Regions from separate parts of the Ferdinandcohnia salidurans genome, predicted to be linked through region 1. Evidence: riboswitches for the same ligand, from Rfam matches in the RefSeq annotation. Region 1 holds a riboswitch; each other region holds the start of a gene.

Region 1 (3,282 bases):
TGCGTCAAGTAATTGAGGACCCGGTAATGTTTGAGAAAGAAACAGCTAAATTACGCGAGAAATCAGAGAAAGAAAAACTATAGTGACAACCTATGAAACCCATCGTACCATTGAAGGAATCTTGAACGTCGAATCGGCCGATGTATTCTGGTGCCTGACCCTCAGTACGGTAATGCTTTACTGTGGTAAGGGCCAGGCCCTTTTAGTTTTGTAATAATAAGGGAGTTTGAAGAGATATAATCATAGTAAATGGAGAAGCATAATGATGAGAAGGAGGAGTTGTATGCAATTTAACATGAAAGAAGCGATAGAGGTGCTTGAACGTACACCACAAATGCTGGAGTCTTTTTTATCTGGTTTATCGGAAGGATGGCTGCACTGTAATGAAGGTGAAGGAACTTGGAATGCCGTTGAAGTGATAGAGCACCTCATTGAGGGTGAGAGAAATAATTGGATACCAAGACTAGAATTTATTCTTCAGGAAGGTTGCAATCAACCATTTCCTCCATTTGATCGATATTCACACTTAAAAGATAAATCTCAAATGTCAATTGATGAAAAGTTGCAGGAATTTAAAGCACTAAGAATGCAAAATATAACAAAACTTAATTCTCATATTGATCCTGATCTTCATCTTGAGTTGAAGGGTTCACACCCTGCATTTGGTACAGTGAAGATGAGAGAGCTGCTTTCAACATGGGTTGTTCATGATCTAACACATATTGCCCAGATTGTAAGGGTGCTGGCTGAGAGATATAGGACAGACGTTGGTCCTTGGAAAGAATATTTAGGTATTTTAAAAGAGTAGGAGAATAAACATTAGGTGTTATTCAACAAGGTTAAAAGAGAATTGGTATTTTACTATAGGTGCAGGTTTATGTAAGAAGTAATAATTGTTGGAGGAGAAGTAAAGTTGAAAATTAGACTTGCTGAACTAAAAGATAGTACTCAATTAATCAAAATGAGATGGGATTTTACGGTTGAATTTGATGAAAGTAAAAAAGACTCCTCATTCGAGCATTTTGAACAGGAATGCCATTCTTTTTTAGAGAAAGCAATTAATAGTGACCAGTGGTTTATATGGGTTGCAGAGATAAATGGACAAATTGTATCACATATATACATAGAATTAATTCAAAAAGTCCCCCGACCTGGTAGAAGAACATACCCATTTGCCTATATGACAAATGTATACACAGTTCCAGAATACCGGAATAAAGGCATTGGAAGTGATATGCTTCGTATGATCAATCAGTGGATTAAAGAAAACAATTATGAATTTGTGATTGTTTGGCCTAGCATAGATTCTATTCATTATTATAAGAAAAACGGTTATATTTCGAGTACGGAGCCTATGGAATATTTCCCATCAAAAGACTAGTGCGTTTTTAATTGAGTTAGTGTACTTAAAAAGTAGGATCGTTTAATAGTTTTATTTATAATTTTACGGAAAGATGAGTTATATCTAGAAAAATAAAGGGATATGAGGTTATTTTATAAAAAAATGCTTAAAATGGCGTATTTTCGAGGATTTTATGTATTTACAACTCGTAACAACCGGAGTATTCTAGTGGCAAAGAAAACCTTAATGAAATATTTCGGCCTAATTCTGTAAAGGGAACGGAGGAACCAATATTTGGGGTTAACTCAAACTTATTTGAGGGGATGAGATTCTCTTTCGCCATCCTACCCGTCAGCTAACTTCGTAGGCTAAAGCGAAGGGGTGGTTATTATGGGGAATATTTGCAGATTTGTAATTAACGCGATAGGTAAAAATGGAGAATTATATTATACCCAATGTAGGGATAAGGAAGAATTAAAACATTGGCTAAAAAAGAATCAACATAAAATCTTTGTCAATGACTTAAAAGTTATCGATAAGGAAAAAAATCCAACCCTACGATGGTTGACTAAAATAGAATTAAGAATGGCTTTAAGACGCCATTCTTAAGATGATAAGACATTAGTATAACAATTTGAAAGACCTTCTACTATTAGAGAAGGTCTTTTTAAATTACCCAATGATTACTCGCTCTTTTGGATAGTGATATTTCGGTTCATTACCATTTTTAGAAATAATAAATATAAAAGAAAGAATTCCAATTCGTCCAATAAACATTAACAGAGTAATGATGATTTTTCCAATATCACTTAACTCAGAAGTTATTCCCATTGATAGACCAGTTGTTCCAAAAGCCGAACATACTTCAAATAGTATTTCCATTGTTGAAAAGGGCTCCGTTATTTTTAGCAGCATAACAGAGATGAAACAAAGGAATATTGCTGTATGCATAATAGCCATTGATCTTAATATGTCATCAGGGTGTATTTCTCGTCTAAAAACCTTCACAGATTTATTCCCTCTTGCAAAGTTATACATAAATAACAGATTAATCGCAAATGTTGTTGTTCTTACTCCACCACCAACAGAACTTGGAGAAGCTCCAACAAACATTAAAACACATAGTGCAAGAAGTGTTGGTTCAGAAAACTGGCCCACATCCATGGTTGCCAAACCACCATTTCTAGTTGTAGCCGATTGAAAAAATGCATAGAAAAAAGACTCGTGCCATGTTTTATCAGCGAAGAAATGGCGTGCTTCCAAAATTAGAATGGAAATTGTACCCAGAAACATCAACGAAAAAAATGTAACAGTTGTTAATTTTGTATATAAAGAAAAATGGGGTGATTTATATGGTTTTTTATTCCGTATAAAATCTTTTACTTCGATTAGTACAGGAAATCCGATGGCCCCAAGTGTTAATAAGATGATATTTATCAACTGGACAAAATAATCGTTCGCAAATGGAATGAGTGATTGACCAGTAATATCAAAGCCAGCATTTGTTGTTGCACTTACAGATGCAAAAAAACCTTGTAAGTATGCTTCTTGCCAGGTAGGATAATACGATAAAAAATATGTACCTAGAATAGTTCCTCCAAATATTTCGATAGCAATTATGATAAACAAGATATTTTTCATTAGCTTTACAAGCCCAGCCAGTGTGGATTGGTTTTGGTCAGTTTGAATAAGTTTTCTTTCTTTTAATCCAATTTTTTTTCCTACCAGTAACCAGAAAAAAGTCCCTAATGTCATAATTCCTATTCCACCAAATTGTAGGATAAACATGAGGATAAAAATACCAGCCGTAATAAATGTATCAGGAGTTGAAACTACACCAAGTCCAGTAACACTAATTGCACTAACAGCTGTAAATAATATGTCAACAAATGTCCAATCTACTCCTGGTTTTAGAGCGATAGGTAGGCTTAATAAAATGA
Region 2 (3,282 bases), on a different contig from region 1:
GACTTATTGCCACTGCAACTTTAATCCTTGCAATTCTCTTTTTTATGGGATTTGATGCAATTTGGTTGTTATTTGTGATGGCAGCCGTCCGTGCCTTTGGAACCGGAATCCAAATGCCTGCAGTCGGTGCGATTTTACCGCAGATTGTTCCTAAGGATAAATTGACAAAAGTGAACGGGGTGAATGGAAGTATTCAGGCTATTATCATGTTTGTTTCTCCAATGGTAAGTGCCGCACTATTAGGTTTTGCGACAATTGAAACGATTTTCTTCATCGATGTCATAACCGCAGCAATTGCAATAATCACACTGCTCGCTTTAAAAATTTCTGTACATGAGAAGGCAGCAGAAAAACAAACAACTAGCTACTTTAGTGATTTTAAACAAGGGCTGCAATATGTAAATAACCATACGTTTCTGAAGAGCTTTTTCCTTTTCTTTGCAGTGTTCTTTGTGTTAATGGCACCGGCAGCCTTCTTGACACCGCTGCAGGTTACGCGCAGTTTTGGTGATGACGTTTGGCGTTTATCAGCAATCGAAATCGCCTTCTCCATCGGCATGATGGTCGGGGGAGGAATAATCGCTTCCTGGGGAGGTTTCGAAAACAAAATTAAAACATTGGGATTTGCTAGTGTAATCATGGGTGTCTGCACATTTGCACTTGGTATCGTTCCTAACTTTTGGGCTTATTTTGCCTTCATGGCTCTATTCGGCGTCGCCATGCCGATTTTTAATACACCCGCAACCGTTTTGTTGCAGGAGAAAGTAGAAGAAGATTACCTAGGAAGAGTGTTTGGTGTGATGGGGATGATTTCAACCTCAATGATGCCCCTTGGAATGCTTATATTTGGCCCAATTGCAGATATCATCAAAATTGAATGGCTCCTTCTCGGAACGGGAATATTCATTATCATACTAGCCATTTTCATGAGCAGAAATAAAGTATTAATTGAAGCAGGAAAACCTACAATCGCAGAATCATAGGGACAAGGGGACAGGTCCCTCGTCCCACCATTTTTTGACAAATAGGATAGTGGAGACTGTGATGACACACCTGTCGTTCCAGTCCTAAAAGGAGGCATCATTCGTTTATGAAAGCCAGAGTCAATGTAATTACATTAGGTGTAAATGATTTGGAGAAAGCATTAGAATTTTATCGCGATGGATTAGGATTCCCAACAGAGGGTATTGTGGGCAAGGAATTTGAGCATGGAGCAGTTGCTTTTTTTGATTTACAATCTGGATTGAAGCTTGCAATCTGGAAACGAGAGGATATTGCTTATCAGGCAAAAGTTACTAAGACTCCAGCAAGTCCTACTGAATTTACAATTGGTCACAATGTAAATAGTAAAGAAGAAGTGGATAAGGTATTGGAGCAGGCCAAAAATGCGGGTGCAACAATAACAGATCCAGCTCATGATACTTTTTGGGGTGGATATTCCGGTCACTTCCAGGATCCGGATGGCCATTTATGGGAAGTAGTCTGGAACCCGGCTTGGGAGATTGAGGACTAGGTTATTGGTTCAAAAAATGAATATGCTACAAGTTTTGAAGAGGCAGTATGTTTTTTAAAAGCATACTGCCTTTTCATATTTAAGAATTCAAGTGCAAGGAGATCACGCCTAAATACGGTTCTTTATCGTCAAAAAAATTATTATTGACAACAAAGTAAAATGGGAGTAAATTCTCATTATTAATTCAAAAAAATAATCCGAACACCTTTTATTCGCTGAATCATTTTTGAGCGGGGGAACCATTTTTTTGATAGGCTCAGCCTATCTTGGGGTGAATCTTACAGAGTAAGAAGGGATACTCTCAATTCCTAATCCGACAGCTAACCTCGTAAGCGTTAAAGTATCCATATCGAGAGAAAGGTCAAAGGTTCAGCCTAAGACCATTCTATTTGTGATGGTCTTTTTTGTATTGGTGTTATGGAAGGAAAAGAGGAGAGGTTGTTGAAAAAGCAATTCGTAGTTATTGGCTTAGGTCGATTTGGGAGTGCAGTGTGTAGGGAATTGAACATGTTAGGTAATGAAGTTTTAGCAATCGATATTAACGAAGACAGAGTGAATAATATGATCAATGATTCAACCACAGCAGTAGTTGCAAATGTAACGGATGAAAATGCTCTCAAAACATTGGGAATAAGAAACTTTGACCTTGCCATTGTCGCTATTGGAGAAGATATGCAATCAAGTATCCATTGTACCTTGTTACTCAAAGAGATGGGGATTGTGGTTTGGGTAAAAGCACAAAATTCATACCACCACAAAATATTAGAAAAGATTGGTGCGGACCGAGTCATTCATCCGGAGCAAGATATGGGAATAAGAGTTGCGCACCAACTTAATTCTGAAAATATCATTGATTTTATTGAGCTGTCAAAAGACTATAGCATTCTGGAATTAAAAGCCACTGAGAAAATAAATCAAAAATCGTTAATTCAATTGGATATTCGTGCAAAGTACGGTTGTACAATATTAGCGATTAAAAGGGGAGAGCAAATCAATATTTCACCTTTACCCAATGATATCCTTCATCAGGGTGATACGTTGGTTGTGATGGGAAGTAATTTAGATTTACAACGGTTTGAAGAAAAAGGCTTGTAGTTTAATGGATTTATAGGATTGGGGAGAAAAAACTATGAAGATCAAACAATATATAAACCTGTCTCCTTATCAACTTTTAATCTTTATATTTATGTTTTTTATACTAGTTGGTTCGCTATTGTTAAAACTGCCTATAGCAACGACAACATCGATTAGTTTGATTGATGCTTTATTTACCGCAACTTCTGCAATGACAGTGACGGGACTTATAGTAGTGGATACTCCAAGTGTGTTTACAACATTCGGTGAGGTAATAATTGTGTCGTTGATTCAACTTGGCGGATTAGGAATAATGTCTTTTGCTGTACTAATCTATATGATGCTTGGTAAAAAGATTGGGTTGAAAGAAAGAATGGTTATACAACAATCATTAAATCAAACTTCGCTTGGAGGAGTTATTAAACTAGTTAAAAACCTGTTTATCTTTTCAATTTCAATTGAATTTATTGGCTTGCTTATTTTATCCATTAAGTGGGTTCCTGAATATGGATGGTGGAAGGGAATATATTATAGTTTTTTTCACTCTATATCTGCGTTTAACAATGCTGGCTTTGCATTATGGTCAGATAGTCTAATGGGTTATGCAGGGGATCCAACCGTTAATATAGGGATTACCTTTCTATTTATAACAGGTGGAATTGGGTTTACTGTATTGATGGATATCTGGCATAATA
Region 3 (3,282 bases), on a different contig from region 1:
CACTTTTACTAATTCCTTTAGCATCAAGCCTATTCGGAATTCCAAACGATGTTGCCATGCAAGTCGTTGCTGTTGGTTTCATTATTGGGGTCCTACAAGATTCTTGTGAAACTGCCCTTAACTCATCATCGGACGTACTTTTCACAGCAACTGCTGAATACGCTAAGAAGCGTAAAGAAATGAAGGAAACTGCGAAAAAGTCAGCTTAATCTTATAAATCGGACACACTCTAAAAAAGACAAAGGGAAAAAAATTCCCTTTGTCTTTTTACCTTTCGGCCTTATTTTTTATCAGTTGTTCTCTGTCATCTGTTTGTGGAGGCTCCTCCAACCACCCATGTTTAATCATAATATTGGCCCCATCCTCAGCATACAATGAGATTTCTGGAATTAATGAGGCATATTTTAAACCTACATCTCTCCTAGGGCTAGCAGCCATGGCCATTCCAAAATTCCCAATACCCGCTGCAATCATTGCTGATACATGAAACATAATAAGTTTGTCAGAGAAAACACTCACTTTACTGTCAGTTACAGCTGAATCCCAGCTCATAGGAGTAGGAAGATCCTCTTTGATTAGAAAGTTACTAAATAGCTCTATATATTTTTGAGAAAGTTTCTTTCCTCTTATTAAAAATTGTTTTACATCCTTACCTTCCGTGATCTGTGCAAATCCTGTCATTAATACCTTGCCAATCGCATTGGTTTGCACATTTAAAAATAAATGACTAATTTCGACTGAAGTTAGGGCTCTCTTTTTTCCCATGAATCCAGCCAGAAAATGCTGTTTCTCTACAAAATCTACCTTGTCAGGAATAGAAATATAAGGAGGTCGTACATAAGTCCCTTGTTTTAACATCAATTCACGTGTTTGGTCTTGCAACTCAACCCCTAAATTTAATATACGTTTATGAAAAGCAACTACATCTGGACGTGTCGCAAGGCCAAGTGCCCCACTACTACCTGCCATTCCGAGAATGGACATTTGTCTTAAATACATTAATACGAAAGTATCAGAAAAAAGTCTTGGAGCTTTCACATTTACATCCTGCTCTGTAAATCCTAGCGGGATTGGAAAGTCCTCCTTTTCAAAGATATTACGTGCGATCGCAATATTTTCTTTAGAGGCTTTCAACGTCATGTCAATAATTGGGCGAACTTCCTCATCTTCTACTTTCTCTAAAAAATATGAGTTTACACATACAGATAACGTATCATTTATGTATTGTGTCCATAAGCTCGCCATCTCCGCTGCAGTTAAACGAATTTTGGATTTATCCTCCATGTAATCAACCGACCTCCTAGTCTAGACCTACCAAGGATAATTTCTCCAAAAAGCAAGAAAATTATTATACTATCCCCCAAAACCAGAAAAAAAGCAAAAAAAAATAGCACTTAAGTAATCTCAAGTGCTTCGTGATGATTCCGAGAGGGCTCGAACCTCCGACCCCTACCCTGTCAAGGTAGTGCTCTCCCAGCTGAGCTACGGAATCACTATATGAATAATTCATAATATACATTCGTTTCGAGCGTTTGTCAATTAAATTCTAGTAAATTTTATAAGGGTTACTATTTTTCTGAGGTTTGATGGTATTTGATGGTCACCTTTTTGTTATGAAAATATTAACATCGTAAAAAACGTAAATATATGTTATTATTGACATACATTCATTTTATTTGTATAAATATAATATCAAGGCAAAGTACAATTTAATAGTCGCTGAATTCCCATTTTTGGGAAACGGGGGAACCATAAACGTGCAAAAGGGCACACGGGGTGAATCCTTTTTTATAAAGGTAGGAGATACTCTTCATCCGAATCCGACAGCTAACCTCGTAAGCATTTGGAGAGAGCATTGTTGCGCAAATTTATCGATAAAGCCACGAGCCACACTCTCGTGGTTTTTTGTGTCTCCAAAAAATGCTATTCACCGCATTACACACCACCCTTTTGCTGCCCAAATTCACACTCGAATACATCTTAGAGGAGGTTTTTTATGTCATTAACTAAAAAGATTTTATTAGGTTTAGGTCTTGGTGCACTTGTAGGTCTTATCTTAAACGTAACGTCACCTTCCATTTTTGAAATTGCGAATACTTGGATTTTCGTTCCACTTGGTCAAATTTTCTTGAATTTAATTAAAATGCTTGTTGTTCCAATTGTCTTAGTTTCTATTACTCTAGGAGTTACAGGCCTTGGTGATCCAAAGAAGCTTGGAAGAATTGGTGCTAAAACGATAACTTATTTTTTAGCAACAACAACGATAGCGATTACAATTGCGATCGCTCTTGCTTCCATCTTTAAGCCTGGCGCTGGTGGAGCCTTTGATACGCAAGGGGCTACTTATGAAGGGGCAACTGAAGCTCCTCCATTTATGGAAACACTAATTGGAATTATCCCAACAAATCCATTTACGTCAATGACTGATGGAAATATGCTTCAAATTATTGCATTTGCTATTTTTATAGGTTTTGCTCTAACCGTGTTAGGCGAAAAAACGAAGGGTATTGTAAATTTATTTGAACAAGCAAATGAAGTGTTAATGTATCTTGTTAATCTTGTAATGAAGACGGCTCCATATGGTACGTTCGGCTTAATAGCGACTGCTATTGGTGGCCAAGGGTATGCTGCAATTAAAGCAATGCTTGCTTACTTCTTAATTGTACTTGCCGCTTTACTTGTTCACGCAGCCATTACTTATGGTGGTACGATTGCAGTATTGGCAAAACGAAACCCCATTGAGTTTTTCAAAGGTTTTGCACCTGCGATGACGGTTGCTTTTAGTACATCAAGTAGTAGTGCCACTCTTCCTGTATCTATGGATACTGCACAAAAAAATCTAAAGGTTCCTGAACCAATTAGTAGCTTTGTTCAACCATTAGGTGCGACTATCAATATGGACGGTACAGCTATTATGCAAGGTGTTGCCACCATCTTCATTGCACAGGTATACGGATTTGATCTAACTTTTACTCAAATTATTATGGTTATCCTAACAGCTGTGCTTGCAAGTGTAGGTACCGCTGGTGTTCCTGGTGTTGGTTTAATCATGCTTGCCATGGTTCTAAATCAAGTTGGTCTACCACCAGAAGGTATCGGTTTAATTATTGGTATTGATCGATTACTTGATATGACACGTACAGCTATTAATATAACAGGTGATGCAGCGTGTGCTGTATATGTTGCAGAATCTGAAAAGAAACATATGGATGAAGCAGCTGCTTAATGCGTAATATGTACCGAAAGCGACAGGAAGTTTTTCCTGTCGCTTTCCTATTTTTC

The links. Region 1 has a riboswitch for cyclic di-AMP ahead of ACFSFW_RS10490 (hypothetical protein). Riboswitches for the same ligand answer to the same signal wherever they lie in the genome.
Region 2: it holds a riboswitch for cyclic di-AMP, as region 1 does, so the genes downstream of both, ACFSFW_RS11840 (potassium channel family protein) here and ACFSFW_RS10490 (hypothetical protein) in region 1, are expected to answer to the same signal.
Region 3: it holds a riboswitch for cyclic di-AMP, as region 1 does, so the genes downstream of both, ACFSFW_RS06290 (dicarboxylate/amino acid:cation symporter) here and ACFSFW_RS10490 (hypothetical protein) in region 1, are expected to answer to the same signal.

Annotation. Positions count from the first base shown of each region.
Region 1 covers NZ_JBHUEK010000017.1:14,908-18,189, reverse strand. The annotation lists gene ACFSFW_RS10505 (YciI family protein) at 1-83, shown strand, start outside; gene ACFSFW_RS10500 (DinB family protein) at 284-808, shown strand; gene ACFSFW_RS10495 (GNAT family N-acetyltransferase) at 914-1,381, shown strand; cyclic di-AMP (ydaO/yuaA leader) riboswitch at 1,591-1,727, shown strand; gene ACFSFW_RS10490 (hypothetical protein) at 1,733-1,951, shown strand; gene ACFSFW_RS10485 (TrkH family potassium uptake protein) at 2,015-3,282, opposite strand, start outside.
Region 2 covers NZ_JBHUEK010000018.1:142,876-146,157, forward strand. The annotation lists gene ACFSFW_RS11830 (MFS transporter) at 1-983, shown strand, start outside; gene ACFSFW_RS11835 (VOC family protein) at 1,091-1,513, shown strand; cyclic di-AMP (ydaO/yuaA leader) riboswitch at 1,717-1,863, shown strand; gene ACFSFW_RS11840 (potassium channel family protein) at 1,931-2,608, shown strand; gene ACFSFW_RS11845 (TrkH family potassium uptake protein) at 2,643-3,282, shown strand, end outside.
Region 3 covers NZ_JBHUEK010000008.1:75,568-78,849, reverse strand. The annotation lists gene sstT (serine/threonine transporter SstT) at 1-209, shown strand, start outside; gene ACFSFW_RS06300 (DUF3231 family protein) at 268-1,284, opposite strand; tRNA gene ACFSFW_RS06295 (tRNA-Val) at 1,420-1,492, opposite strand; cyclic di-AMP (ydaO/yuaA leader) riboswitch at 1,708-1,858, shown strand; gene ACFSFW_RS06290 (dicarboxylate/amino acid:cation symporter) at 1,997-3,226, shown strand.